3 regions of the Lelliottia sp. JS-SCA-14 genome follow, and region 2 is predicted to be linked to each of the others. Evidence: predicted binding sites of a transcription regulator. Region 2 holds the regulator's gene; each other region holds the start of a gene.
The links. The regulator LexA, encoded in region 2, represses DNA repair genes until DNA is damaged. The targets are predictions, from matches to a motif close to TNCTGTATGTACATACAGNA.
Positions count from the first base shown of each region.

Region 1: dinG (ATP-dependent DNA helicase DinG) is a predicted target of LexA. The motif match lies at 2,471-2,490, and genes of this name have one in related genera.
Region 3: umuD (translesion error-prone DNA polymerase V autoproteolytic subunit) is a predicted target of LexA. The motif match lies at 2,991-3,010, and genes of this name have one in related genera.

Region 1 covers NZ_CP141606.1:1,578,680-1,588,502, forward strand. Annotated here, with positions in the region: gene rhlE (ATP-dependent RNA helicase RhlE) at 1-957, shown strand, start outside; one part of gene U9O48_RS07445 (IS3 family transposase) at 1,030-1,507, shown strand; one part of gene U9O48_RS07445 (IS3 family transposase) at 1,507-2,393, shown strand; gene dinG (ATP-dependent DNA helicase DinG) at 2,505-4,682, shown strand; gene ybiB (DNA-binding protein YbiB) at 4,749-5,714, shown strand; gene ybiJ (DUF1471 family protein YbiJ) at 5,832-6,092, opposite strand; gene U9O48_RS07465 (DksA/TraR family C4-type zinc finger protein) at 6,378-6,644, opposite strand; gene mcbA (DUF1471 family periplasmic protein McbA) at 6,764-7,030, opposite strand; gene rlmF (23S rRNA (adenine(1618)-N(6))-methyltransferase RlmF) at 7,278-8,195, shown strand; gene ybiO (mechanosensitive channel protein) at 8,230-9,823, opposite strand, start outside.
Region 2 covers NZ_CP141606.1:327,213-337,035, reverse strand. Annotated here, with positions in the region: gene U9O48_RS01545 (quinone oxidoreductase) at 1-983, shown strand, start outside; gene pspG (envelope stress response protein PspG) at 1,161-1,403, opposite strand; gene dusA (tRNA dihydrouridine(20/20a) synthase DusA) at 1,542-2,537, opposite strand; gene traF (conjugal transfer protein TraF) at 2,619-3,929, opposite strand; gene U9O48_RS01525 (cupin domain-containing protein) at 4,096-4,584, opposite strand; gene zur (zinc uptake transcriptional repressor Zur) at 4,700-5,215, shown strand; gene U9O48_RS01515 (CsbD family protein) at 5,284-5,493, opposite strand; gene dinF (MATE family efflux transporter DinF) at 5,639-6,958, opposite strand; gene lexA (transcriptional repressor LexA) at 7,025-7,633, opposite strand; gene U9O48_RS01500 (diacylglycerol kinase) at 7,743-8,111, opposite strand; gene plsB (glycerol-3-phosphate 1-O-acyltransferase PlsB) at 8,266-9,823, shown strand, end outside.
Region 3 covers NZ_CP141607.1:168-9,990, forward strand. Annotated here, with positions in the region: gene U9O48_RS22850 (Y-family DNA polymerase) at 1,270-2,544, opposite strand; gene umuD (translesion error-prone DNA polymerase V autoproteolytic subunit) at 2,544-2,972, opposite strand; gene parM (plasmid segregation protein ParM domain-containing protein) at 3,206-4,174, shown strand; gene U9O48_RS22865 (plasmid partitioning/stability family protein) at 4,177-4,830, shown strand; gene U9O48_RS22870 (DUF1281 domain-containing protein) at 5,526-6,461, shown strand; gene U9O48_RS22875 (hypothetical protein) at 6,498-6,851, shown strand; gene U9O48_RS22880 (DNA methylase) at 7,232-7,912, shown strand; gene U9O48_RS22885 (hypothetical protein) at 7,912-8,133, shown strand; gene U9O48_RS22890 (DUF1380 family protein) at 8,184-8,597, shown strand; gene U9O48_RS22895 (hypothetical protein) at 8,648-9,430, shown strand.

The DNA.
Region 1 (9,823 bases), 1.3 Mb from region 2:
CTGGATCAGGTTGAAATCCTGGTGCTGGATGAAGCGGACCGTATGCTGGACATGGGCTTTATCCATGATATTCGCCGCGTGCTGGCAAAACTGCCTGCGCGTCGTCAGAACCTGCTGTTCTCCGCCACCTTCTCTGATGAGATCAAAGGTCTGGCGGAAAAACTGCTGCGTAACCCGCTGGAAATCGAAGTGGCGCGTCGCAACACCGCCTCTGAGCAAATCACCCAGCACGTTCACTTCGTTGATAAGAAGCGTAAGCGGGAACTGCTCTCCCAGATGATTGGCGAAGGCAATTGGCAGCAGGTGCTGGTCTTTACCCGTACCAAACACGGCGCTAACCACCTGGCAGAACAGCTGAACAAAGATGGCATCCGCAGTGCGGCCATCCACGGCAACAAGAGCCAGGGTGCACGTACCCGTGCGCTGGCTGATTTCAAATCCGGTGACATTCGCGTGCTGGTGGCGACGGATATCGCCGCGCGCGGTCTCGACATTGAAGAGCTGCCGCACGTCGTGAACTACGAGCTGCCGAACGTCCCGGAAGATTACGTTCACCGTATCGGTCGTACCGGCCGTGCGGCGGCCACCGGTGAAGCGCTCTCTCTGGTTTGCGTCGATGAACACAAACTGTTGCACGACATCGAACGTCTGCTGAAAAAAGAGATCCCACGCATCGCCCTCGAAGGCTATGAAGTGGATGCTTCCATCAAAGCGGAGCCGATCCAGAACGGTCGCCAGCAGCGTGGCGGCGGCGGTGGTCGTGGACAGGGCGCTGGCGGTCGTAGCCAACAGCCGCGCCGTTCAGAAGGTGGCGCACCGAAAGCCGCAGGCAAACCGCCGCGTCGCACCGGTGATGCCAAACCCGCCGGGGAAAACCCATGGCGCAGCGGGGAAGCGAAACCCGCAGGTGAAGGCCAACGCCGACGCCGCCCGCGTAAACCTGCTTCAGCGCAGTAATCTGGAAGCCCGGCCGTAAAGTGGACTGCACCCTAAAAGTTGGACACCCAACTGAGTAAGGTGCAGTTTTTTATGGCAAAGCCAAAATATTCCCTCGAAACCAGATTAGCTGTCGTCAATCACTACCTTGCCGGAAAAGATGGAACACATCGTACCGCTGAACGTTTTGGTGTTGAAAGAACATCAGTGCGACGCTGGGTAAGAGCCTGGCAACTCCACGGTATTGATGGCATTACCTGGAAAAATGACCGCCATTCTCCGGCGTTCCGGATTGCTGTCGTACGCACTGTTCTCGCTGAAGAACTTTCGATGCGCGAAGCTGCCGCACGGTTTAATATCTCCACTGAAACCGTTGTCCGGCACTGGGTGAATGTCTACAAAGACGCAGGTGAAAAAGGACTTCTGAGCATAAAACCTGGCCGGAGCAAGGACATGACAAAACCCAAAAAAACACCTCCACTTACCGATGCGGCGCTGGAAAAGTTATCTCCCGAAGAGTTGCGGGCTGAACTTCGTTACCTGCGCGCAGAGAATGCCTACCTAAAAAAGCTGAAGGCCTTAGTTCAAAGCGAGAAAAACGGCAGAAAGCCGCAATAATCAGTGAGCTAAGGCTGAAGTATGCGCTCAGTGATCTTCTGCGTGCAGCGGGCATGTCCCGCAGTACGTGGTATCACAATATAAATGCGCTGAAGCGAGTGGACAGGCATGCCGGGCTGAAAGACAAAATCAGAGAGATTTACCACTATCACAAAGGGCGTTATGGCTACCGCAGGATCACGCTCTCATTGAGAAAACTAGGGTTGTTGGTAAACCATAAAACAGTGCAGCGGCTGATGGCAGAGCTGTCGCTCCGCTCTCTGATAAGGGTGAAGAAATATCGTGCCTGGAAAGGTGAGGTGGGCAAGGCTGCACCCAATATCCTGGGCCGGAACTTCGGTGCATCGAAAGCCAATGAAAAATGGGTCACGGATGTCACCGAGTTCTCGGTGCAGGGTAAAAAGCTGTACCTGTCGCCGGTGCTGGACCTTTTTAACCGGGAAATCATCTCATACAGCCTGTCGGAAAGGCCGGTGATGGAGATGGTTAATACGATGCTGCATGATGCATTCTCAGTGCTCGAACCGGAGGATGCACCGTTGCTGCACACGGATCAGGGCTGGCAATATCGAATGGCAGGTTATCAGGCAAAGTTAAAGGCGAAGGGTATGACACAAAGCATGTCACGCAAGGGAAACTGCCTGGATAACGCGGTAATGGAGAACTTCTTCGGCACACTGAAATCGGAGTGTTTTTACCTGAACAGGTTCAGCAATCTGAATGAACTGAGGAAGGCGATAGAGGACTATATCCATTACTATAACAACGAGCGGATCAGTCTGAAATTAAAAGGCCTGAGTCCGGTAGAATACCGAACCCAGACCCCGATAGCCGCTTAACATGAACTGTCCAACTTTATGGGGTCAGTCCAAAGCCGGGCTTTTCTTTTTGCGACAACCCCGCGAACGTGCCACAATAGTGGCTGTTTATACAGTATTTCAGGTTCCCCGATGGCTTTAACCGCTGCGCTCAAAGCGCAAATTGCCGCCTGGTATAAGGCGTTGCAACAGCAGATCCCCGACTTTATTCCCCGAGCCCCGCAGCGGCAGATGATTGCCGATGTGGCGAAGACGCTCGCCGGAGACGACGGACGGCATCTGGCGATTGAAGCCCCGACCGGCGTCGGGAAAACCCTCTCCTATTTAATTCCTGGCATTGCGATTGCTCGCGAAGAGCAAAAAACGCTGGTGGTCAGCACCGCCAACGTGGCATTGCAGGATCAGATCTACAGCAAAGACCTGCCGCTGCTGCGCAAAATCATCCCTAAGCTGCGCTTCACCGCCGCGTTTGGACGCGGACGTTACGTCTGCCCGCGCAATCTGGCGGGGCTTGCCAGCACCGAAGCGACCCAGCAGGATCTGCTGGCGTTCCTCGACGATGACCTCACGCCGAACAACAAAGCCGAGCAGGAGCTGTGCGCGAAGCTCAAAGTCGATCTCGACGGCTACAAGTGGGACGGCCTGCGCGATCACACGGACAAAGCCATCAGCGATGACCTGTGGCGACGACTGAGCACCGATAAAGCCAGCTGTCTGAACCGCAACTGCCATTACTACCGCGAATGTCCGTTCTTCGTCGCGCGTCGTGAAATTCAGGAAGCGGAAGTGGTGGTGGCTAACCACGCGCTGGTGATGGCGGCGCTCGAGAGCGAATCGGTCCTGCCGGACCCGAAAAATCTCTTACTGGTCCTCGATGAAGGACACCATCTGCCGGACGTGGCGCGCGATGCCTTAGAAATGAGCGCGGAGATCACCGCCCCGTGGTTTCGTCTGCAGCTCGATCTGTTCTGCAAGCTGATTTCCACCTGCATGGAGCAGTTCCGCCCCAAAACCACGCCGCCGCTGGCGGTGCCTGAGCGGCTGAGTGCCCATTGCGAAGAGATTTACGCGTTAATCGCCTCGCTGAACACCATTCTCGATCTTTATCTGCCTGCGACTCAGGAGGCCGAACATCGTTTTGCGATGGGCGAACTGCCGGAGGAGATCATGGAGATCTGCAAACAGCTGGCGAAGCATCTGGAAAAACTGCGCGGGCTGGCGGAGATGTTCCTCAACGATCTCAGCGAAAAAACCGGCACCCATGACGTGGTGCGCGTGCATCGCGTGCTGCTGCAGATGAACCGCGCCCTGAGCATGTTTGAGAGCCAAAGCAAGCTGTGGCGGCTGGCGTCGATGGCTCAGGCCTCCGGCGCGCCGGTCACCAAGTGGGCGACGCGGGACGCCAAAGACGGACAAATTCATCTCTACTTCCACTGCGTGGGCATTCGCGTCAGCGATCAGCTGGAGAAGCTGATCTGGCGCAGCGTGCCGCACGTGGTCGTTACCTCCGCGACGCTGCGTTCCCTGAACAGCTTCTCGCGTTTGCAGGAGATGAGCGGTCTGAAAGAGAAAGCGGGCGACCGTTTTGTCTCACTGGATTCGCCGTTTAACCACTGCGAGCAGGGCAAACTGGTGATCCCAAAAATGCAGCACGAGCCGCTGATGGAGCACGAAGAGCAGCACATTGCCGAAATGGCCGCCTATTTCCGCGAGCAGGTCGAGAGCAAAAAATATCCCGGCATGCTGGTGCTGTTCGCCAGCAACCGCGCGATGCAGCTGTTTTTAACCTATGTCACCGACCTGCGTCTGTTGCTGCTCGTGCAGGGCGATCAGCCGCGCTACCGGCTGGTGGAAACCCATCGCAAGCGCATTGACGGCGGCGAGCGCAGCGTGCTCGTCGGCTTGCAGTCTTTTGCAGAAGGTCTGGATCTGAAGGGCGATTACCTGACCCAGGTGCACATCCATAAAATCGCCTTCCCGCCGATCGACAGCCCGGTGGTGATCACCGAAGGCGAGTGGCTCAAAAGCCTCAACCGCTATCCGTTCGAAGTGCAAAGCCTGCCCGCGGCGTCCTTCAACCTGATTCAGCAGGTGGGGCGACTGATCCGTAGCCACGGCTGCTGGGGCGAAATCGTCATTTATGATCGACGTCTGCTGACCAAAAACTACGGCCAGCGCCTGCTCAACGCACTGCCGGTATTCCCGATCGAGCAGCCCGACGTGCCGGAAGTGACAAAGCGTCCGACGCAAGTAGTGGCCGCGCGGAAAAAAGCGCCCGGCGCAAGACGCCGTAGTCCCGGCAGAAAATAAGCAACACTATCGTTGATGGCTTTATCAGGGCTATAGTGTGTCTATGATGTTGCCAGGAGAAATGTCGTGGATTATCGCAAAATTATCAAAGAGGTAGGCCGCGGGAAAAATCACGCCCGCGATCTGGATCAGGAAACTGCCCGCGCGCTGTACACCCACATGCTGAACGGCGATGTGCCGGAGCTGGAGATGGGCGGCATCTTAATTGCCCTGCGCATTAAAGGCGAAGGCGAAGCGGAGATGCGCGGGTTTTACGAGGCGATGCAGGCGCAAACCCTGCAACTGACGCCGCCTGTGGCAAAGCCGATGCCGATTGTGATCCCGACCTATAACGGAGCGCGCAAACAGGCGAACCTCACGCCGCTGCTGGCGGTACTGCTCAACAAGCTGGGCTTTCCGGTGGTGGTGCACGGCGTCAGCGCCGATCCGACGCGCGTACTGACAGAAACCATATTTGAATTAATGGGCATTGCGCCCACTCTCCATGCCGGTCAGGCACAGGCCAAACTCGAAGGTCATCACCCGGTCTTTATTCCGGTCAGCGCACTCTGTCCGCCGCTCGAAAAACAGCTGGATATGCGCTGGCGGATGGGCGTGCGTAACAGCGCGCACACTCTGGCAAAACTGGCGACGCCGTTTGCGGAAGATGCTGCGCTGCGTCTGTCGAGCGTTTCGCACCCGGAGTATGTCACTCGCGTGGCGGGCTTCTTCGCCGATATTGGCGGTAAAGGGCTGCTGATGCACGGCACCGAAGGCGAAGCCTACGCCAATCCGCAGCGCTGTCCGCAGATGACGCTGATCGACAAGCAGGGCACACGTGTGGTGCTCGAGCGCAGTGAAGAGCCGCCGGGCGAAGTGGTGCTCCCGACGGCGAAAGATGCTGAAACCACGGCCCGCTGGACCGAGCGCTGTCTCGCCGGAATTGAGCCGGTACCGCATTCACTGAAGCTACAGATGGCGTGCTGTCTGATGGCGACAGGGGAGACGGATTCCGTTGAGGCTGGGCTGGCGCGCGTGGCGCAGTATTTTTAGATAAAAAAAAGCCCGTCCGGTGAGGACGGGCAAACAAAGGGTAACAACAACAGGGTCAATGAGGGTTGGAGCAACTCGCCAGAGGGTGTAGCGAGCGATGGAGCATAATCCGTTGGGTTATTTGTAGATAACCGCAGTACCGCTAAGTTTGTTGTTGGTGTTAGCAGAGGTGATGGTGTATCCGCTTGCACCCGCAGCTGACGCTTTCTCAGCCAGTTTTGCTTCCAGACCGTCCAGCGTGGTCGCGCCTTCTGCACTCACCACACCGATTTTATTCATGTTCTGCGCCTGAGCAGAAGTCACAGATTCCGCAGCGAATGCGCCAAATGACAGAGCAGACAGGGCAACAGCGGCAACAGCATATTTGATGGTTTTCATAGTTAATCTCTCGCAGGTTATTCTGTTAAGGGGACGATGTTCCGTCGATGTGATAAGTATCACGGTTTTTCGCGAAAGATAAAATCGAAGAGAATTGACAGCGTTGCTCAAAAAAATTGAATGACAAATAACTTATTGATTATTAATAAATTCAGAGAGTCGTTTTACAGTTCTTGTCGCTTCGCTTTACAGACGAGGTGAAGAGGGCACGTTTTGCCACGCGATGTTGAAAAAAGCGTGAGCGTAAAGCTAACTGCTTGCCGCTTCGGTTTAGGTAAAGAAGAGTCAACGTAGCTGGCTGTCTTTAGATCCTCTGCGATTATATCCTGAGTGTGAAGTATTTTTTGAATCTTTATTCTGCTGGCAAGTGATGCAAAGCCGCACGCCTGGCATGGCTTTACGTCGCGCCTCAGGGATAGGCTCGCCACACTCTTCGCACTCCACCAAACTTTCACCCTGCGGTAAATCGCTGCGAACGCGCGCAACAGCATCTTCAATCGTACTGTTGATCTGTTCGTTCACTGCATCGTCATTCGCCCAACCGGATGCCATATCCGTCTCCTGATAAGTAGAAGCACATAGTATGAATATGGGGTTAAAAAACGCACAGTCAAGAAGGGGGGGGAGAAAGCACTGCACCTGTTGGGCAGATGCAGCGGGTGTGCGGGGAACTATTTATAGATGGTGGCTGTGCCGAACATATGGTTGTCGCCGCTCGCGGATTCAACAACGAACCCTTTCGCCCCTTGTTCACGGGCTTTTTCTGCCAGCTTATGCTGGAGATCGTCCAGATTGGCGGCCCCGGTGGCGGAAACGGTTCCGGCAGGGCGAAGCTGGCTGGTGTCGTTATCGGTCGTCAGGGACTGAACGGACCATGCGGGAAACGATGCAGCGGCCAGTGCGCCAGCCACAACGATGAGAGTCAGGTATTTTTTCATAATCACATCCTCTGAGTCTGAATGACAATGGGTGATTCAGATTAAGTTTAGAAGGTTAGAGAGTGTGATTTAGCGCAAAAATTTGATGGTGATCTGCTTATTTTTTGAACGATATAAACTGACAAATGATTGACAGATCATAGACATACAGGTTGCTGATTTTTAGTGATTTGTTGTGGCGGTAAGAGAGTTATTTACCGTTGGGCCCCCAGAGGGTATCTTACGCCGCTGTGAAAAGGAGAATGCCATGACTGCCCAAAAGCCGGGATTACACCCGCGTAACCGCCACCGTAGCCGCTACGACATGAATGCCCTGTGTCAAAGCTGCCCGCAACTGCAGGAATTTATCGTGCAGACCCCCGCGGGTGAACCCTCAGTTAATTTTGCCGATCCACTGGCGGTAAAAGCGCTGAACAAGGCGCTTTTGGCCCATTTTTATGGCGTGGCGCACTGGGACATTCCGGAAGGTTTTCTCTGTCCACCGGTGCCGGGGCGTGCGGATTATATCCACCATCTGGCTGATTTACTGGCAGAAAGTAATGGCGGAGAGATCCCGAAACAGGCCACGGTGCTGGATATCGGCACCGGCGCGAACCTGATTTATCCCCTGATTGGCGCACATGAATATGGCTGGCGCTTTACCGGCAGTGAAACGGGCCCGGAAGCTTTCGCCAGTGCGCAGGCGATTATCAACGGCAACGAGGGGTTAACCCGCGCCATCCGTTTACGTCGTCAGAAAGATGCCTCCCTGATTTTCAACGGCATCATTCATAAGAATGAAAACTACGATGCCACAATGTGCAATCCGCCGTTCCATGATTCGGCAGCCACTGCCCGCGCGGGTAGCGAGCGTAAACGCCGCAACCTGGGTCAGGCAGAAGATGGCGCGCTCAACTTTGGCGGCCAGCAGCACGAACTGTGGTGCGAAGGCGGCGAAGTGGCTTTCATCGAGAAGATGATCGCCGAAAGCCAGCAGTTTGGCCGTCAGGTGAAGTGGTTTACGACCCTGGTCTCTCGAGGAGATAATTTGCCGCCTCTTTACCGCGCACTGACGAATGTCGGCGCAGTGAAAGTGGTGAAAAAGGAGATGGCCCAGGGGCAGAAACAGAGCCGCTTTATCGCGTGGTCCTTTATGGATGATGCGAAACGCCGCCGTCCGTTCTGACAGGTTTTGCCCGGTGGCGCTGCGCTTACCGGGCCTACAGGGTGGGCTCTAGCGGCGGCGGCGGTGACCCCGGCGCAGGCAGTACCTGGTAGGTTTGCACCGGCGGCCGTACATCGGCGAGATCGAAATGTTTTTTCACCATGCTGTCGAGCGCAAACCGTACCGTCCACTGCTTAAGCGGCTGTGTGGTGAACGACACGCGCAGGGTAAAGGCGGTATTCGTCAGCCCGACAATCCCGGCAAACGACGGTTCGCCTATCACCAGCCCGCGAATATCCTCCATCTCCATAAGCTCCTCAACCGCCGCTCTCAGCGCCTGTTTCGCTTTATCCGCATCCTCATGACGATCCACGTCATAATTCGCCACTACTGAACCAATCCCGCGCACAAAGTTCGCAAAGGTCGTAATCGATGACCACGGGATGATGTGGTACGCGCCCGTATCCTGGCGCACGCCGACCGACCGAATCGACATTCGTTCGACCGTGCCGGTTAATGGCCCAATCGTCACCAGATCGCCCGTATTCATCCCGTTCTCAAACTGGATAAAGATCCCGGTAATAATATCTTTCACCAGGGTTTGCGACCCGAAGGAGATGGCCAGACCCAGGGCACCGGCGCCCGCCAGCAGCGGGGCGATATTCACGCCGATTTCCGAGAGTACAATCATGATGGTGATGGTGCTGATGATGACTGCCAGCGCGTTGCGGAACAGGGTTAACAGCGTGCGGGCGCGAGCGCTGGGGAGCGGGCGTCCGTGAATATCGGAGACCAGGCGGTTTTCGATCAGGCTGGCGAGCAGCGTCCAGCCGATTGCCGAGAAGAAGAGGATCAGCGCGATACGGATCAGAATATCCACCGTCTTCTCGCCTGCGCCGTTGTGCATCCAGTTCCAGAAATCAAACAAGCTCCAGGCGCTGAGGAGTAGCATGATGGCGATGCAAACGGTCAGGATGCGCGCCACTTTCAGCGAGGCGGAGATCCAGCCGTTCACCCGTTTTTGCAGCTCGGGATAATTGCGTTGCACCTGCGGCGAGAGGGTGATGGTTTTTGAAATCCAGCGCGACAGCAGGCCGGAGACAAAAGCCGCGATCCCAATGATCGCCAGACTGTGGAAAGTGGCGCCCATCATAAACTTCAGGCTGTTACCCGGATCGAACAGGGAGAAGAAGCACAGCACGATAAAATAGGCGCTGGCGAGCCAGTGCCAGACCAGCGCGAAGGCGCGGATAAACAAACTAAAGAAGGAAAGGGAGCGGTCGGCCAAATGCAGCAGCCCGGCGGTGATGGCTTTCTTATTGTGGAAAATCAGATACAGCGCCCAGACGGTAATACAGAGCATAATCAGCACGTTGGCGAGTGCGCCGATCTGCACGTTGACCTGATTCGAGATAATCGGTACAGCGACCAGCAGGCCGTAGCCAATCAATCCACTCAAAATGCTGAGGCGCAGCGCCCAGTATTTTGCGCCCTGATCATTAACCGAAAACGGACGCAAATCCGGCACGCGTGGGCTGAAGATCAGACGTAAAAGGGCTTTGAAAAACTCGATCAGCGCGAAGGCGTTGAGGAACAGGCTTTGCTGGAAGGCGATAGTTTTACTTCCGGCGTTCAGGTTGTCGCTCAGG
Region 2 (9,823 bases):
TGGCAACTCGTATCGAATTTCACAAGCATGGTGGTCCTGAAGTCCTGAAGGCGGTGGAGTTTACCCCCGCAGTACCTGGGGAGAACGAAATCCAGGTCGAAAACAAAGCGATTGGTATCAACTATATCGATACCTACATCCGCGGCGGTCTCTATCCGCCACCGACCATGCCGAGCGGCCTGGGAACCGAGGCAGCAGGTGTCGTGGTGAAAATCGGCAGCGGCGTGAAGCATATTAAAGAAGGCGATCGCGTGGTGTATGCCCAGTCGCCGCTCGGCGCGTACAGCTCGATTCACAACGTGCCCGCCGATAAGGCCGCCATTCTGCCGAACGCGATCTCCTTTGAGCAGGCAGCGGCGTCATTCCTGAAAGGGCTGACCGTCTATTATCTCCTGCGTAAAACCTACGAAATCAAACCCGATGAGCAGTTCCTGTTCCACGCCGCGGCGGGCGGTGTCGGGCTGATCGCCTGCCAGTGGGCCAAAGCGCTGGGCGCCAAACTGATCGGCACCGTCGGCAGCGCGCAAAAAGCGCAGCGTGCCCTGCAGGCGGGCGCGTGGCAGGTGATTAACTATCGCGAAGAGAGCATCGCCGAGCGCGTGAAAGAGATCACCAACGGCAAAAAGCTGCGCGTGGTCTATGACTCCGTCGGAAAAGACACCTGGGAAGCATCGCTCGATTGCCTGCAGCGTCGCGGTTTGATGGTGAGCTTTGGCAACGCTTCCGGCGCAGTCACCGGCGTGAATCTGGGCATTCTCAATCAGAAAGGCTCGCTGTATGTCACGCGCCCTTCCCTGCAAGGCTACATCACCACCCGTGATGAACTGACGGAAGCCAGCAACGAGCTGTTTTCGCTAATTGCCAGCGGCGTAATTAAAGTGGATGTGGCAGAAGCGCAGAAATATCCGCTGAGCGATGCGCAGCGCGCGCATGAAGTGCTGGAGAGTCGCGGGACGCAGGGGTCGAGTTTGCTGATCCCATAAAAAGAATTAGGGCTTCCTGTAGGAAGCCCATTCTTTTTTTAGTTCGGCTGTATGTAGGGTACAGCTCGATGAATTCTTTAACGGCAGCCATAGTGACAGATTCGATAAGTAAATCCTATTCTGTTCTAAGCCTCGCTGCCGGAAAAGTTACAGGTATGTGACGAACGCCTCAATACCTTAGTAACGAAAGCGGTTATTGCGCTGATACTGCGGGACTTTTGGCGCTTTTATCGCCCGAATCACCCACACCACAGCGACCGCTAACAACAGCCACGGCAGCAGTTTAATCATCAGCGCAAACAGCCCGCCGATAAACATCACCACCGTCGCCACCACCAGTGCAGCCAGAATGCCAAGCAGCGAAATTCCGGTCGCCATCAGCATGACAAAAAATCCAATCACAAACAGCAGTTCCAGCATGGCTCTCTCCCACATGAATACCTCAGATATGCAGTGGGTATTACAAGAAACGTGCCAAAGTTAACTTATTGAATCCAAAACAAAACGCCCCGCGAACATTCGCAGGGCGTGGTGAATTTGACGAACTTTTGGTGAAAATTATCGCTTGTCAGCGACCAGACGCAGCGCCTGCTCGAGGACTTCGATATCTGCCCCGGCTTTGTGGGCATTTTCGCTCAGGTAGCGACGCCACTGACGCGCCCCCGGAATGCCCTGGAATAAACCGAGCATATGGCGCGTCACATGGCCCAGATAGGTACCGTTGCTCAGCTCGCGCTCAATGTACGGATACATGGCGCGCACCACGGCAACCGGGTCTTTATCGGTGCCGTCCACGCCGAAGATCTCACGATCCACCGAGGCCAGAATGCCCGGATTTTGATACGCCTCGCGGCCCACCATCACGCCGTCCATGTGTTCTAAATGGGCTTTGGCTTCGTCGAGAGATTTGATGCCGCCGTTGATCGACATGGTCAGATGCGGGAAATCACGCTTGAGCTGATACACGCGCGGGTAGTCCAGCGGCGGAATTTCACGGTTCTCTTTCGGGCTGAGGCCCGACAGCCAGGCTTTACGCGCGTGGATGATAAACGTCTCGCACTCACCTTTTCCGGCCACCGTATTGATGAAATCGCACAGGAATTCGTAGCTGTCCTGGTCGTCAATGCCAATACGGGTTTTGACCGTCACCGGAATCGACACCACGTCGCGCATCGCTTTGACGCAATCGGCCACCAGTTGGGCATTGCCCATCAGGCAGGCGCCAAACATGCCGTTCTGCACGCGGTCAGACGGACAGCCGACGTTGAGGTTGATCTCATCGTAGCCGCGCTCTTGCGCCAGTTTCGCACAGTGCGCCAGCGCCGCCGGGTCGCTCCCGCCGAGCTGCAAGGCAACCGGATGCTCTTCTTCGCTATAGGCCAGATAGTCGCCCTTGCCATGAATAATCGCCCCGGTGGTCACCATTTCGGTGTACAGCAGCGTGTGGCGAGAGAGCTGGCGCAGGAAATAGCGGCAGTGTCTGTCGGTCCAGTCGAGCATCGGCGCGATGGAAAAACGGTGTGCAGGGAAATTTGACTGTGATTCTGACGACATGGCGAAGTTTTAAGCATTTGGTGGAAAAGGGGCGCTACTATAGCACAAAGAAAAGCCGGAGGCGCATGGCCTCCGGTCGTCTTAGAAGGTGACGCTCAGCTGCGCGCCCGCGCCCCAGGTTTTGTCTTCCCCGTACAGGCCCATCAGATCCACATGGACCGCGTTGAACGGCGCAAAGCCAAGACCGCCGGTAAAGACGTTGCTGTCGTTGTCTTTCACGTCCGCACGATAACCGGCACGCACCGCCAGCCAGCTGAGGGGCGTGACTTCCGCACCGACGCCGACATACTGGGAGTTTTCTTCGCTTTTGAAGCCTTTGGTTTCGGTCAGATCGCCATCGGCGGTGAGCGTCACCAGATCGTTGTGCCAGGCCACGCCAGCGGTCACCAGCGGACGGATCTGGTAGGTATCTTTGTAGTTCACTTCCTCACCCGTGCGGCCATTACGAATGCGCACATCTTTGGTGTCGATATCACGCGACATCAGGTTTTGCCCGCTCAGGCCCACCGTCCAGTGCTCGCCAAAATCAGCGGTCACACCGGCATCGACGTTGAAACCGGTATCGTCCGTGCGATAGCGGCTGTTGTTCCAGTCATCGCTGTCGTAGGTGTAGATGGAGGTGGTGTAGTTATAGAGCCAGGTTTTTTGCAGCTTTGGCGTGATACCGACAGAGACCGGTACATCGGCGATATCAAACTGACGCGCCACCGCCACGCCGTAATCCGAGACAATTGCTGCCCGGCCAGACGCGGTGGAGTTGAGGTTTTTGGTGATTTGGTCCGAACCATTCAGGGCAGCATCCAGCGCGACGCTTCCGGCCACCAGTTTGCTGTTCTGGATACTGCGCAGATAATCAATATCCTGCTGGTCGATGGAAGAGCTGACGCGCGCGTGGGCGTAGCCTTTTGCCACAAAGGCAACCGCCAGAACATGGTTGGGAATGCTGACCGCAATTCCGGCACCGGCGTTAGCGCGGGCGGTTTTGCCTTTCAGATCGTCCAGTTCGTCAGCAAGATCTTTCGCCGCGCTCTGGAACTGGTTCACGGATCCTAAGGGATTGGCGATGATCTCAGCCGGTGTCAGGCTGTTGATCACATTGTCGTAGTGATCGACTTTATCGCTGATATCGTCGATCTGATCCTGCAGATTGTCTTTGTCGGTGATCTGCGCGCCGACCGAAGGCAGAATCACGGTAATGTCGTCATCCGGTTTTGCCTTTGCCAGCAGCGCCGGGTTTATGAAGGCTCCACTACCGTAATTGCCCGAAGCAACGCCCGTACCACCCATCGCGTCACTACGCGCTTCTGCCCAGGTATTAGCGGCGGACGCCTCGTTTGCCACAAACAGGGAGACAGCGATGCTAACCACCGAAAATTTTAAATGTTTTTTCACAGTATGCTCGTTTTATAGTCTGTTATTTAACAACCCTGTTATCTCTTAAACAGGGACGAACTATTGCTGTGAATAACATCAAAAAGACACGCTATTTCCTTAAGTTAAATCTTCCGGTTGGCCTGTTGTAATTTGTGACGGCCCTCAATATTTATAGAAGAGGAAATTATTTTCGCCCAGGTTTTCCGTCGTGCGGGCCAAAAAACTGCGGGGGATGGTCCACCCAGCGGTCCTCTCGGGTGGCGGCATACACCGGATTGAGCGGGTAATAGATGCGGTTGTGTTTTTTGTTCGCCTCACCCACGACCAGCAGCCGAACCTCTTCCTCGGTGTTGTTGATAAAGGTGTGGCAGACCCCGGTTCCGGCCGGAAAACCGACGCTGTCGCCCGGCTCAAGTTTCCATAAATAACCGTTAATCCATGCCTGCGGATGCCCTTCAATCACGAAGATAAACTCCTCTTCGTCGCTTTCGGCGTGGGGATAGGAAGTGCGACGGCCCGGCGGCAGGCGTTCATGGTGAATACCGATCCGCCCCAGCCCCAGTTTTCGGGCCAGCGGCGCGCCGATAGCGAAGAGTTCGTCACTGTCCGGGTAAGTCGAATCGTCGGCACCTTCGACGTCGCGCCAGTGTCGGATGCAGTCAGGTCTTTTCATTCTGTTTATTCCCTTGTTTCGATGCGTCAGGTATAGCACACCGTGGCGGATCTCGGCGTTTTCAGCAGAACATGGTAAAGTGAGGGTTTCCAGACTCCATACTCCGAGGTGCGACATGGACAAGACCACGATGCAAGATCTGCTGGCGCAAGCTGAAAAGCTCTGCGCTGAACGCAATGTGCGCCTGACCCCGCAGCGCCTTGAAGTGTTACGTCTGATGAGCCTGCAGCGCGGTGCCATCAGCGCCTACGATCTGCTCGACCTGCTGCGCGAAAGCGAGCCCCAGGCGAAACCGCCAACGGTCTATCGTGCGCTGGATTTCCTGCTGGAACAAGGGTTTGTGCATAAGGTTGAGTCGACAAACAGTTATGTGCTGTGCCATCTGTTCGATCAGCCAACGCACACTTCAGCCATGTTTATCTGCGATCGCTGCGGTGCGGTCAAAGAAGAAGGGGCGGAAGGCGTGGAAGACATCATGCATTCGCTGGCGGCGAAAATGGGCTTTGCCCTGCGCCATAACGTGATTGAAGCGCACGGGTTGTGCTCGGCGTGTGTCGAAGTGGAAGCCTGTCGCCATCAGGGCGAGTGCCAGCACGATCACTCCATTTTAGTGAAGAAAAAACCGCGCTAAAAACAAAGCGGGCGGCTGTTAAGCCGCCCTCAGGGATTGTACTTCCGTGTACAACGGGTAGAACTCTGTTACCAGCGGTAGTCGTTGCGTTTTTCCCAGTCAACGACCTCTTTTTCCGCCTGATCTTTCGCGTAGCCGTAACGTTCCTGAATCTTACCGACCAGCTGTTCGCGTTTACCTTCAATGACGGTCACGTCATCATCGGTCAGTTTACCCCACTGTTCTTTCGCTTTACCTTTGAACTGTTTCCAGTTACCGCCGATTTCGTCTTTATTCATAATCATATCCTCATCGTTCGGTTATCACGTAAAATTCGTGTCGTCCGTTACGTTCATTTCTGCTGGACGTGATATTAATTGTAGATAAGGATTTGGCAGACGTTGAGAGATTCAGAATCTTTAACCATTTCGTCAAACGAAGCCACTACGCAAACCAGGTATTGTTGCGCCAGTGGCGCCGCCAGATCACCGCCAGAGAGAGGCCGCGCAGAGCGAGGAACACCGCCAGGGCCAGCCACAAACCGTGATTGCCAAGCCAGGGCAGCGTGAAAAGCGTCAGGGCAAAACCGGCCGCCGCGACCGCCATGCTGTTGCGCATCTCGGCCCCGCGCGTCGCACCGATAAACATGCCGTCGAGCAGATAGCACCACACCCCCACCACCGGTAAAACGACCTGCCAGAGAATGTAGTGATTTGCCAGCTCGCGCAGCTCAGGCAGCGAGGTTAAGAGCGCCACAATATTCGTTCCGAACAAAGCGTAGACGAGCGCAAAGCTTAGCGCCACCAGGCCCGACTGCCGACAGGCCGCCCGCCACACCTCCTGCAACTGCCCCGTTTCGCGCGCACCGTACGCCTGCCCTGAATGGGCTTCAACCGCATAGGCAAACCCGTCCAGCGCGTAGGCGGTGAAGGTCAGCAGGGTCATGAGGACCGCGTTCACCGCCACGATCTCCGGCCCGAGCCGCGCGCCGAATACCGTCAGCGCGCCAAAGCAGAGTTGCAGCAGCAGCGAGCGGAGCATGATGTCGCGGTTAAGCGCCAGCAGTTTGCGGATATTGCCGTGCCACGCGGTTTTCAGCATCGCGAGTGTGATGCCACGCATCGCCAGCACGCGTTTCACCATCCACAGGCCGATGAAGAAGGTGCCGTATTCCGCGACAACCGTCGCCAGCGCGGCCCCCTGCACGTTCATGTGCAGGCCCATCACCAGCCACAGATCGAGCACGATATTGAGCAGGTTTCCCACCACCAGCAGGATCACCGGCGCGCGGGCGTACTGTACGCCGAGCAGCCAGCCGAGCAAAACGAGGTTAGCCAGCGACGCCGGGGCGCTGAGCCAGCGGATTTCAAGGAACCGTCGCGCCTGTTCGAGCACGGCTTCACTACCGCCGACGACGTGTAGAGCCAGATCGATTAGCGGCGTACGCAGCAAAACAATCAGCAGCCCTGCGCCGAGCGCGAGGATCAGTGGCTGGACCAGCGCACGAGCCAGACGAACCGGATCTTTAGCGCCAAACGCCTGGGCCGTCAGCCCGGTGGTGCTCATACGTAAAAAGAGCAGCAGCATAAAGAGGAAGCTGGTCGCCGTTGCGCCGATGGCCACGCCGCCGAGATAAACAGGGGAATCCAGATGGCCAATCACCGCCGTATCGACCAGCCCGAGCAGGGGAACGGTGATATTGGAGAAAATCATCGGCAGCGCGAGACGCCACAATGCCTTGTCTGAGGGAGTCAGCAGAGACATGAGAAAGTACCGGGAAAGATAAGAGACAGTCAGGCTGCGGAAAGACCGCAGCCTGTCAGAGAGACATTACAGCCATTCGCCGTTGCGGATCACGCCCACAGCCAGACCTTCGATGGAGAAAGACTGTTCGCGGAGATCGACCACAATCGGGGAGAACTCGCTGTTTTCTGGCAGCAGCTGTACCGTGTTGCCCTGTTTTTTCAGGCGTTTCACGGTCACTTCGTCGTCGATGCGCGCAACCACAACCTGGCCGTTACGCACATCCTGGGTTTTGTGAACTGCCAGCAGATCGCCGTCCAGAATGCCGATGTCTTTCATGGACATCCCGCTGACGCGCAGCAGGAAATCGGCACTGGGTTTGAACATCGCCGGATCGACCTGATAATGCCCTTCAATGTGTTGCTGTGCCAGCAGAGGCTCACCTGCTGCGACACGGCCCACCAGTGGCAGACCCTCTTCTTCTTCCACCAGCAGGCGAATGCCGCGTGACGCACCCGAAACAATCTCAAGGACGCCTTTACGCGCCAGCGCTTTGAGGTGCTCTTCAGCGGCATTTGGAGAACGGAAGCCCAGACGCTGCGCGATTTCCGCACGCGTTGGTGGCATTCCCGTCTGGCTGATGTGATCCCGAATAAGATCGAACACCTCTTGCTGTCTGGCCGTTAACGCTTTCATTCCGCCCCCTGGGTGTATATACAGTTATGCTGTGAGTATATACAGTCAAAGGTGATTTTGGAATCAAAAACTGCACAAAAAACCAGAGACTTATTCGATTCCTGAAGGCTTATCGAAAATGTGACCAAAGAAGCGTGATCCAGGTGATGGCAGCGATGATAATCGCCAGCAGCACAGCGGCAGAGCCCATATCTTTTGCGCGGCCCGAGAGTTCGTGGAAATCAGACCCGATGCGATCCACCACCGCTTCGATAGCACTGTTCAGAATTTCCACTATCATCACCAGAAGGACTGAACCAATGAGAAGCACGCGGGTAATAGGATCAACATCGAGGAAACAGGCGATGATTACCGCGACGACGGCGGCAACCCCCTCCTGGCGAAAAGCAGCTTCATTGATCCATGCGGCGCGGAAACCTTTCCATGAATATCCGGCAGCTTTGATGATTCGGGTTAACCCAGTGGTATTATTGGCCATTAAAAGAACCTTTTCTTAGATTTAGCGTCAGTAACTATAGCTGTAGCGCATTGCCATGCAGCCTGAAGTATGACCGGTAACAACAGAAATTTTGCGCGCTTTCTGTTATCCTTGCGCCGCATTTGCATTATTAACCAGAGGCTTTACATCGTTTATGTCCGGCTGGCCACGAATTTACTACAAATTACTTAATTTACCATTAAGCGTCCTGGTAAAAAGTAAGTCTATCCCGGCGGAACCCGCGCTGGAATTAGGGCTCGATACCTCGCGCCCAATTATGTACGTTTTGCCTTATAACTCGAAGGCAGACTTACTGACGCTGCGCGCCCAGTGTCTGGCGCACGACTTACCCGATCCGCTCGAACCCCTTGAGGTCGACGGAACGCTGCTGCCGCGCTACGTGTTTATTCACGGCGGGCCGCGCGTGTTCACCTATTACACGCCGAAAGAAGAGTCGATTAAGCTGTTCCATGACTACCTCGATCTGCACCGCAGCAACCCCAGCCTGGATGTCCAGATGGTGCCGGTGTCGGTGATGTTTGGTCGTCGTCCTGGACGTCAGAAAGGCGAAGAGAATCCGCCGCTGCGCATGCTGAACGGCATTCAGAAATTCTTTGCCGTCTCATGGCTGGGGCGCGACAGCTTTGTGCGTTTCTCCCCTTCCGTTTCGCTGCGCCGCATGGCGGATGAGCACGGCACGGATAAGATCATTGCGCAGAAACTGGCACGCGTGGCGCGTATGCACTTCGCCCGTCAGCGTCTGGCGGCCGTTGGCCCGCGCCTGCCAGCGCGTCAGGATCTGTTCAACAAACTGCTGGCCTCGAAAGCCATTGCTCGCGCCGTCGAAGACGAAGCGCGCAGCAAGAAAATCTCTCACGAGAAAGCCCAGCAGAACGCGATTGCCCTGATGGAAGAGATTGCGGCCAACTTCTCCTACGAGATGATCCGCCTTTCCGACCGTATCCTGAGCTTCACCTGGAACCGTCTCTATCAGGGGATTAACGTCCACAACGCCGAGCGCGTGCGCCAGCTGGCCCACGACGGCCACGAAATTGTCTATGTGCCTTGCCACCGCAGCCACATGGACTATCTGCTGCTGTCCTACGTCCTTTATCATCAGGGACTGGTGCCACCGCACATCGCCGCCGGTATCAACCTGAACTTCTGGCCAGCCGGCCCGATTTTCCGCCGTCTGGGTGCGTTCTTTATTCGTCGTACCTTCAAGGGCAACAAGCTCTACTCTACGGTGTTCCGCGAATATCTGGGCGAGCTGTTCAGCCGCGGCTATTCCGTTGAGTATTTCGTCGAAGGTGGCCGCTCTCGTACGGGCCGTCTGCTTGACCCGAAAACCGGCACCCTGTCGATGACCATTCAGGCGATGCTGCGCGGCGGTACGCGCCCTATTACGCTGGTGCCGATCTACATCGGTTACGAGCACGTGATGGAAGTGGGCACTTACGCCAAAGAGCTGCGCGGCGCGACCAAAGAGAAAGAGAGCCTGCCTCAGATGCTGAAAGGCCTGAGCAAGCTGCGCAATCTCGGTCAGGGCTACGTCAACTTTGGCGAACCGCTGCCGCTGATGACCTACCTGAATCAGCACGTTCCCGAGTGGCGCGAGTCTATCGATCCAATCGAAGCGATTCGCCCAGCCTGGCTGACGCCGACGGTGAATAACATCGCCGCCGATCTGATGGTGCGTATTAACAACGCCG
Region 3 (9,823 bases), on a different replicon from region 2:
GTCCATGATTTTCTGGACATCCCACCGGGTATAAAGATGGTTCTTATTCTGGTAAATAGGTGCCCCAACGAGTCCTTTGTCTTCAAGCTCAGATAGTATTTTGTTGAAAGTGACTCGTGATTTTCCAAAAAAGTCAGACAGATTCTTTTTGTTCAGGCAATGGTTGTAAATAAGACGGTCAACACCTTCAACACTATCATCTGAAACCGAAACTCTTGACGATGCCATCAGTGATTCTTTCAGCGAGATTTGTTCGCTCTTCATGCGTTGGCCGACAAGGGCGATCTTTTCAATCAGATTCATTTTTCCAATCCCTCTAACCTTAGATTTGTTTTTAAACGCATATGTGTAAACTTTACGTATAATGCGTTCATTTTCTATATATGCGTATAAGTGTACAGGTAATAATCATTAGGCGCTAACATTCTGTGTTCGATTTAGCTGATTTTTCGATTCAACGTGCATTTATTGGTGCTCAAATTTTATGTGTTCATCGCTTTGAAATTTGCAATGTGCATGCGATTAGTTTGGCGATTAAGGGGGTTAAACGGTGCTGAGGCAGGCATAACTTCCGAGGGTAGGTCTGGCGATTAAGGGGGTTAAACGGTGCTGAAGCAGGCATAACTCCCGAGGGCCGGTCTGGCGATTAAGGGGGTTAAACGGCGCTGAGGCGGGCATAACTCCCGAGACCGGTCTGGCGATTAAGGGGGTTAAACGGCGCTGAGGCGGGCATAACTCCCGAGACCGGTCTGGCGATTAAGGGGGTTAAACGGCGCTGAGGCGGGCATAACTCACGAGACCGGTCTGGCGATTAAGGGGGTTAAACGGTGCTGAGGCGGGCATAAGTCCCGAGGGCTGGTCTGGCGATTAAGGGGGTTAAACGGTGCTGAGGCGGGCATAACTCCCGAGGGCTGGTCTGGCGATTAAGGGGGTTAAACGGTGCTGAGACAGACATAACTCCCGAGGGCCGGTCTGGCGATTAAGGAGGTTAAACGGTGCTGAGGCAGACATAACTCCCGAGGGCTGGTCTGGCGATTAAGGGGGTTAAACGGTGCTGAGACAGACATAACTCCCGAGGGCCGGTCTGGCGATTAAGGGGGTTAAACGGCGCTGGGGAGGGAAAAATTCTTGAGGCCGGTCTGGTTACTAAGGTGAGGGTAAGTGGCGGTTAATAGGATAGTGTCCGCCATGAAAAGTGTAGATCTATCTGAATCACCAGTGTGGGTGATTTTCGACCACAATCTTAAACCAAATATAAATTCTATGATTTTAAGATATGCGCGCTATCGGAATATCACTCCACCGGGTGGTGTATGCAGGAAAAAGCATCTCTCTCTTCATTTGCCATTCCGGTGCAATCCCCCTGCCGGCAAACCATACCTTACCCATCCCAGAATGATTAATCTGATCCAGCACTTTCATTAGCTGATCGCTATCGGCATGGGGCTGAACTTCATCGAACAGATTCAGCTGTGATATGCCCGTCGGTGTAAAATCATTAAGCATAATTCCTGCTTTTGCAAATCGATGCCCCTCTCGCCAGATTCGATCAAGGGCTTTCATCGCTGCAGCAATAATGTCTCTTGTATCACGAGTAGGCGTCAGTAACTTTTCACTGGCTACATTCCCATAGTAGGGTTCGTTAATAGCGAAAGGCGATGTTTTGACGAACACCGAAATATGGCGGCAGTACTGACGCTCTCCACGGAGCTTTTCTGCAGCGCGCTCTGCGTACTGACATACTGCCTGTCTCATCGACTCATACGTTGTAATTCGCTCTCCGAACGATCTGCTGCAGATGATTTGCTGTTTAGCCGGTGGAGCTTCTTCCAGACTGATGCAGGATTCGCCGTTAAGCTCTCTGGCCGTACGCTCAAGAACAACGGAGAAGTTGCGCCGTATAAAAGAGGGATTCGCCTGTGCCAGCTGCAGTGCTGTGGTGATCCCCATTGTGGCCAGCTTTTTCGCTATACGATTTCCTACACCCCAGACTTCCGCTACAGGTTGCAACGATAACAGCTTCTCGGTACGGCGACGGTTATTCGGTGTTAAGACCAGAACACCACGAAACTGTGGCCATTCCTTAGAAGCCCACTGGGCGCTTTTAGCTAACGTTTTGCTGGGACCACCTCCAACTCCAATCGTCAGACCGGTCCCGGATTTGACGTGTTCGCGCAGCTGATGTCCAAACACCTCATAGTCTATACAGCTGTCAATACCACTGATGTCGAGAAACATTTCATCAATCGAATATTGCTCCACTCGGGGGGCCATTTCTTCAATATGGGCCATGACTCTGTTAGACAGGCTCGCATAAAGCTCATAATTACTGGAAAAAACATGAACCTTTTCCGTGAGCTGGGCATGTTTAAGCTGGAACCACGGCATTCCCATTTTTATATTTTGTAGCTTTGCGGGCCCGTTCCTGGCAATTACACAGCCATCGTTGTTGCTCAAAACGACGATGGGTTTGCCGCGTAAGTCAGGCCGGAAAACGCTTTCGCAGGAGGCGTAAAAACTGTTTACGTCGGCAAGAGCGAACATCAGCCTGCATTCCGGGTTTTATGAATGAACGACATCACCACACCAAAAACCTGCAGATGTTCTGGATCAGGGTAAAGGGTAGGGTAGGCAGGGTTCATCGGTTGCAGGGCCAGCTGAGGAGTCAGCAACAGTCTCTTAACTGTGAATTCACCGTCAATTTCAGCGATGACGATATCCCCATGCATTGCCCGCTCCGCTTTATCCACGATCATCAAATCACCACTGTGCAGCCCAAGATCATTCATTGAGTCACCCAGGGCCCGGACAAAGTACGTGGAGCTGCGCCGCCGGATACAGTAGTCGTTCAGATCGAGTTCTGCTTCGGTGTAATCGGCAGCCGGCGACGGGAAGCCGGCCGGGCAGCACTCTGTATAGAGTGGTGCAGTTTGGGTTTCCGGAGTGGATGTCGGTGTGATGAATCGCAGCATAGTCAACCTTCAAAATATTACTGTTTATTTATCCAGTATATCAGGGCGTAGAGATTATTCCAGACCCCTTAAGATGCTCAGATTGAGCTGATTAATACGCTGAAATATCGATATTAATCATTTTTAGGTGTTTTGATTAGCTCAAATTGAGCTAAATATATTTACATGAATGGTTTTTGGTGTATCATTTAACTCAATTTGAGCGCAACTAAAATTCCAAAATGAGGAACATGATGAACGTTTACTGCGATGATGGTTCCACCAACGTAAAACTGGCCTGGTTTGCTGATGACAAGCTGAAGACTTCGCTCTCTCCAAATTCTTTCCGTCATGGCTGGAAAGTCGATTTCGGTGGCACGGCGTTTAACTACCGGGTAGGGGCACTGAAATACACCTGGGACAGCGTAAGCCGGGATGCGGTGTCGACCACGAATGTGGAGTATCAGTACGGGGATCTTAATCTTCTTGCTGTGCACCATGCTTTACTGAACAGTGGGCTGCCTCCACAGCCTGTGACGCTGACCGTTACACTCCCACTGAGCGAGTACTATGATCATGACTGTCAGAAAAACGAGGAAAACATCCGCCGTAAAAAGGAAAACCTGCTGCGTGCCATCGAGCTCAACAGAGGCGAGGCTTTCACGGTTAATGATGTCATCGTGATGCCGGAATCCTTGCCGGCAGCGTTCAGCCGCCTGGCAGAACTGAAGCCGGGACCTGGTGAGACTACGCTGATTATTGACCTCGGTGGCACCACGCTGGATGCCGGTGTCATTGTGGGTCAGTTTGAAGATATCAGCGCCGTGCACGGTGACCCGTCTGTCGGGGTTTCTCAGGTCACCCGGGCTGCGCAGGCAGCACTGCGTTCTGCAGACAGTGAAACAAGTCCGCTGATCGCAGACCAGATTATTCGCGGGCGAAAAGATCGTGCATTTCTCGACAGCATCATTAATGATGCATCCAGAATTGACTATGTTATTGACAAAATTGAAGAAGCAATCGGGTCTCTGGGTGCCCGGGTTGTCAGTGAACTGACCCGCTTCAGAAGCGTGAATCGCGTGCTGCTTACCGGTGGTGGCGCACCGTTGATTGAAGGGGCCATCCGCCAGGCCTGGCCACTTGCAGCGGATCGCATCGAGATTATTTCCGATCCCCAACTGGCCCTGGCTCGTGAGATTGCGCTTTATCAGAAAGAGGACTGACTGTGCCTGCCGGCAAATATTCGCTCTACCTGTATCAAGATGACTGCCGTGACATGCAGACCCGGGAAACCATCGAGGGGGTTTCCCAACCGCTGCGCGGTGAGTTCCTGCGCGCCACGGCAATTTCCGGAGCGGTGTTGTACCGTATCGATGTGCGGCTGCCGGCTGCACTGGCATCACTGTTTGTCAGCCCGCTGTTGCCCGGGCAACTGACAGGCCTGTTGTCACTGTTGTCCGGTAACGGGGCTGCAGCTGCGGGGGAGGGGGCTGATGTTCTTTATTCCTGGAAAGCCGGGAAATATTCAGGCTCTGCTGAGCGGCGTCGCTTTAATCTGATCCTGAACGACGATGAGAGTTCAACGTTGCTGACGCAGCTGCTTGATGATGCCTCGAGCCGGCAACGTGGAACATTACTCCGTGAACTGGTGATAGCCGGGTGCGCACTGCATGATCTGGACAGCCGTTTTCCACGACTGTTGTCCAGCATGCCGGAACCACCGGCAACAATCGATGAGCTGAGTTTGCTGGCTGGTAAACTTCTGGGTCAGGCGGCGCCGGTGAAGCCGCCTGAAAACATCGATGCAGCTGCCGCTCCCGTCGTGGAGCCCGCAACTGGCCGGGATGTCCTCCGGCAAAATATGAAGAAACTGCTGTAAATCTCCTGTCCTGAGAGCGTGCAATGCCGTCAGATGGCGTATTGCACGGCTCTTATCACACCTTCTCCTGTGCTCTTTGTTCTCTGCATGTGACCTGTACCGAACCGGTAACAGACACAACCGACTGGTTGAATAGTGAGCAGTGAAGTTCGCACTGCAGGGAATGGACTCTGCAGCTGCTTATCCACAGGCTGTCCTGCCGATTACTGACCTGCTTTGTGGACAAGTCATCGCAGATAATTTCCCGTCAGCAGTGCACCTGCGGTCGTAGCCATTTTTTGCGCCTGCAGCTGCCGTTCCGGCATCGCTCTTTCACTGGCCACCTTCGGCGGCCGCTAAGGAAAGCCGGTGAACCGGCCTGTCCGCACCTCCGTATGCCGGGACTCCGTAGATGCCTGTCTGACGCGCCCCGATGCGCCATGTAGTCGGCGCACCTGCCTGCAGCGACGTGTTTTCCACTTTATTCCCGGCTCCTGGCAGCGGCTGACGCCGTGCCCTGTACACTAACCCGGGCCGCGTTGCCAACAAGGCACGTTGCTCTCCCGTACTCACCCGTTCGCAGCATTCCGGCACATTCAGTCCGGAATGCTTTGCGCTGCGGCTTGCGTCGGGGCCTTGTTTTCACCGCTCTACTCCCGGGTTGTTTCCCGGTCACGGCGTAGCCGGATCGAGATAACTTTAACCGAGGAGTAAACATGCCTAACTGGTGCTGCAACCGACTTTCTTTCACTGGCCATGCTGATGACATTGCCCGTCTCCATCGTCTGGCCAATGCCGAATTTACCCCGTGGCATCGCATTGCCGTTATGCAGGGCATACAGCTCTTTTGTGCAGGCGCTGCCGGGTTGTTGCAGGTAACGGAAGAGTCCGAATACGCGCCATACCCGGCGCTCATCGCGAGTGGCCGAGGCGTCATTTCACCTGAGAACCTCGCCTTTACCCGCTGGTTCGGGTTGCTGAAAACCTGCATCCGGCTTGATGAGGCCAGCTGCAGCCAGTTGCATCAGCTGTGGCTCGACAGCGGAATTCAGCATCGCCTCTGGGAAACGCTGAATGATGAACAGCAGAGCGTAATCAGCACTCTCTACAACCGTAAGCACAGCGACTGGCATGGCATGTTTGCGCGCAATGATGCCGGGGAGTGGTGGGACAAACTTTGTCGAGGTGACGGGAAAGAGAGCGAAATACAGCCGCTCGACCTGCGTATGGTTGTGCCGGTACGCCTGGATATCGAAATCAATGGCTTTAACGGCGGGGTGCTTGAAGGTATTCCGTCATCGTACAGCGAGTACATAGCGCTGTTCGGCGTGAAATGGCCAGTCGGTTACGAGCTGAATGTGTCCTTCCACAGCGAAACATGCATCCAGATTGATTTCGATACGCCGTGGAGCGCACCGAATGATGACGTTCTGGCAGAGATGAGCCAGCAGTTCAACTGCACCCTTGAGCACTGGTACGCCGGGCAGGGCTGTGACTTCTGTGGGTACGGTCACTTCGAGGCGGGCGAAAAAACGGAAGAACTGATCGATTCGCTTGTCTGGGAGGATATCGACTGCGATGAAGAGGAGCGCTACGCCGGGGTTATTGGTCCTGAGTGGATTATCAACAATGTGGCCAACTTCGGCGGCTGACCGGGAGGAGGGCGGGGAAACCCGCCCGGAACAGGTATGCAAAAAGCAGAGGTCTCAATGAACTGGTTAGCCAGCTTTACTGTCCGGGTGACAGAAACTGAAATCGATACGCACCACATTATCTCCGCCGACAGCGAACAGCTGGCCGAACGGGGTGTTCAGGAGATGGGGCGCACATGGTGGGAAATGTTGGAGGAAGAAGTGGATGGCTGCTGCTGGCGGTTTCCTGAAGGTGAGGTGAGCTATTTCTCGCTGGTTCCGCTGGCTGATGTCGAAACCCGCATCCTGCTGGATTTGAAGTTTCTCGATCGGTGGTGTGTGACAGTGTCACAGGAAACACCCCGGATTTGCGATGTGTATGGCTGTCACTGGAGCTATTTCCGGCGATAAAAAGGAGGGTATCAGGCGAGAGGCTGCCTGATACCGCTTTTTCCCGACAAAATGGATGTCGCTGCGCTCCTTTTTTACCCGCTCCCCTCGAGGGGTTTCAACTGCCTGGTGCCAGTGTGCAACGACCGTCGTTTAAGGGACGGGCGTTTTTTCCGCGGCTGTTCCGCGCCAGTGATATTTTGCGCGAACCAGCCGCATTTTATAAGGCGCGCCCTTCAAGCCACTTTCGCGGCATATCCTCGCCGCCAGAAGATGCGGCTGCGGTATTCCACGGTTGGCCTGACCCTTCTCCGGTCGTTGCGTACTTGCCCCAGGCAGCAGGGAACGGGGACCACAAGGGTCCCCTCCTGTCGCCCCATGCCACCGCAGGAGGGCTTGTTATGTCACGATTCATCCAGGGCAATTCCGTCCAGATTATGTCCACATTCCCGAACAAATCCGTCGATTTCATTCTGACCGATCCGCCGTACCTCGTCGGCTTTCGCGACCGCCAGGGGCGCACGATCGCCGGTGATGTGACCGACGAATGGTTACAACCGGCGTGCCGCGAAATGTATCGCGTACTCAAAGACGACTCGCTTATGGTCAGTTTCTACGGCTGGAACCGCGTGGACCGTTTTCTGGCCGAGTGGAAAGCCGCCGGGTTTAAAGTGGTCGGCCACCTGGTCTTCACCAAAAGCTACTCCTCCAAAAAAGCCTATGTCGGCTACCGCCATGAGTGCGCTTATCTGCTGGCAAAAGGCCGTCCGCGTCTGCCGGACAACCCGCTGCCGGATGTGATGGAGTTTAAGTACACCGGCAACCGTCACCACCCGACAGAAAAGCCTGTCACCAGCCTGCAACCGTTGATCGAGAGCTTCACACATAAGAACGCCATCGTTCTCGATCCGTTTGCTGGCTCAGGCTCTACGTGCGTCGCCGCCGCACAGGCCGGCCGCCGTTACATCGGGATTGAGCTGCTGCCGGAGTACCACCGGGCCGGGGTGAATCGCCTTGCCGCTGTTGCGCGCGCGATGCTCCAGCCCGCCGCTAACGACGCGTATCTGCCGGAGGCCGCGTAATGAATTATGCAGGTCTGGAAGATCTCCGCACGGACGTGGCGAGCCTGGCAAACACCATGTGCGACCTGCGTACCACCCTGAACGCGCTGGAACGCCGTTACCGGTTTGATTCTGAGGCACTGGCAGAGCGCCTGGCCCGTCAGACCTTATGCCGTGCCAACGTGCTGTTTATGCAGGCCTATAACGAAATCCTTGAGCTGGACGCCTGCTTTAAAGACTGAACCCTGCCGGGGAACTGCCCCCGGCAACCACCTTAACCGGAGATAAAACTATGTACGGAACCCGAAAGGAACTTACCCGCGAACTGAAGGACGCATTTGTTGCCGATGAACCGCTTGCGTTACTGGTCTGGACGACCGAAAGCATCAAAAGCTGGTTGCGCGCGCACGGTATTACCGAAAGCGAGGCCGCAGAAGTGCTGATTGGTATCGGCAATTTACCGATGCGCGATCACCAGTCTGACGGTGTTTCCTTTGACACTATTGCGAACCTGCTAAACGGTGTCAGATCACAATCGCGCCCGATTAATGTGCCTGCCGATGTGCTTATGCCCCTCAGTGAGTCGGCCGAGCGTGCGCTGAAAACCATCCGGGAAATGGAAACGGATTGTGAGCTTCCCGCCTCCGATTATGTCGATGGCGCGTTTGCAGATGTGGCGCTGCTGCGCGAGTTGCTGGCAGCTTAAGGGCAAATTGTCACGCCGCCTGGCGGCGTGACGGTTAACGGAGAAGAAGCATGATTTCAGAATGTACCTTTGACGCACTAGTGACCTGTCGCGGAAACGACCTGTTACGCGCCCAGGCCTGGCCGGAAAATGCCGAAGTGGCGACCGATGCCCGCCCGGGCTGGGTGAATGTCTTCGCCCGTTTCACCGGCGATGAACTGGCGACGCTGCTGATTAACCTGAGTGCCGGCAACGGCCTGACACAGCTACAGCGCCAGCGCCTGAATGCCGCCGCCCTGAAACTTCGCGGAACGGAAGCCTCAATGGTGATTTATGGCGACCGCTATGTGGCGCCGGAGACACCAGGGAGTAATGCCCGCATTAACTTTCCATTTGCCGGGGAATGGCTGAATGATCCGGAAATTGCCGCCGTGCGGGAGTGTATTACCCGTGCCGTGCTGACGATTTGCCGCCAGGTGCTGAATGACTCGCGGATGATCCGCCAGGCTCTGACGCCGCTTGTCATGCCCCGGATTTTTGAACGGCAGACCCGTCATTTCCGGGTGGTGGTGGACGAAAGCGACGATGAAAACTGGCTGGGCACAGATGAACCTGACGAGGTAAAGCGGGTGCTCGATGCGATCCTGAACCAGGGGGCGCGTTACTGCGCCATTCGGGTGACGATTGTCCACGAACTCACTGAAACGATTGTGGCCTGGACACCGATGGCCGATGTGCTGCGGGTACCGGGAGAGCCGCCGCGCCGGTGGTTTGAACGGGACTGCCTGCGCGATGCGGTCCGACTGGCCCGGCAGGAGCTGCGGGGGATCCTGAACATGAACAATAAAGACTGAGCGGGCGGGGCAGGGAAGCCCCGGACTGGCGGGAATGATTCGGATGTCGCTGGCTCCGCTGTATGCCGGCACCCGCCTCCGGCCGATGCCGGGAGGACTGAAATATGTGGCCGCGGTGCGGTGGCGGGTAGTGCCGTGCATCCATCGTAGCCCGGCCGCCTGGGATACAAGGGTAAAGCTACGCCGCGGCGGTCACCCGGTCCCTCAGTCACTCCGGACGTGATTTTCCCGTTGTTCGTTCGCTCAGGTTTCGCTCTCTCTCCGTTCAACTCCCGTCCTCCACTCCCTCGGGCTGCGGCTTCCCTTGCGCCCTTGCATCCCAGGCTTTAACGCCGGGCTTTTATGGATGCACGGCACTACCCGGTGTCGCGGCCTATGTGATTTCGGAGGTTT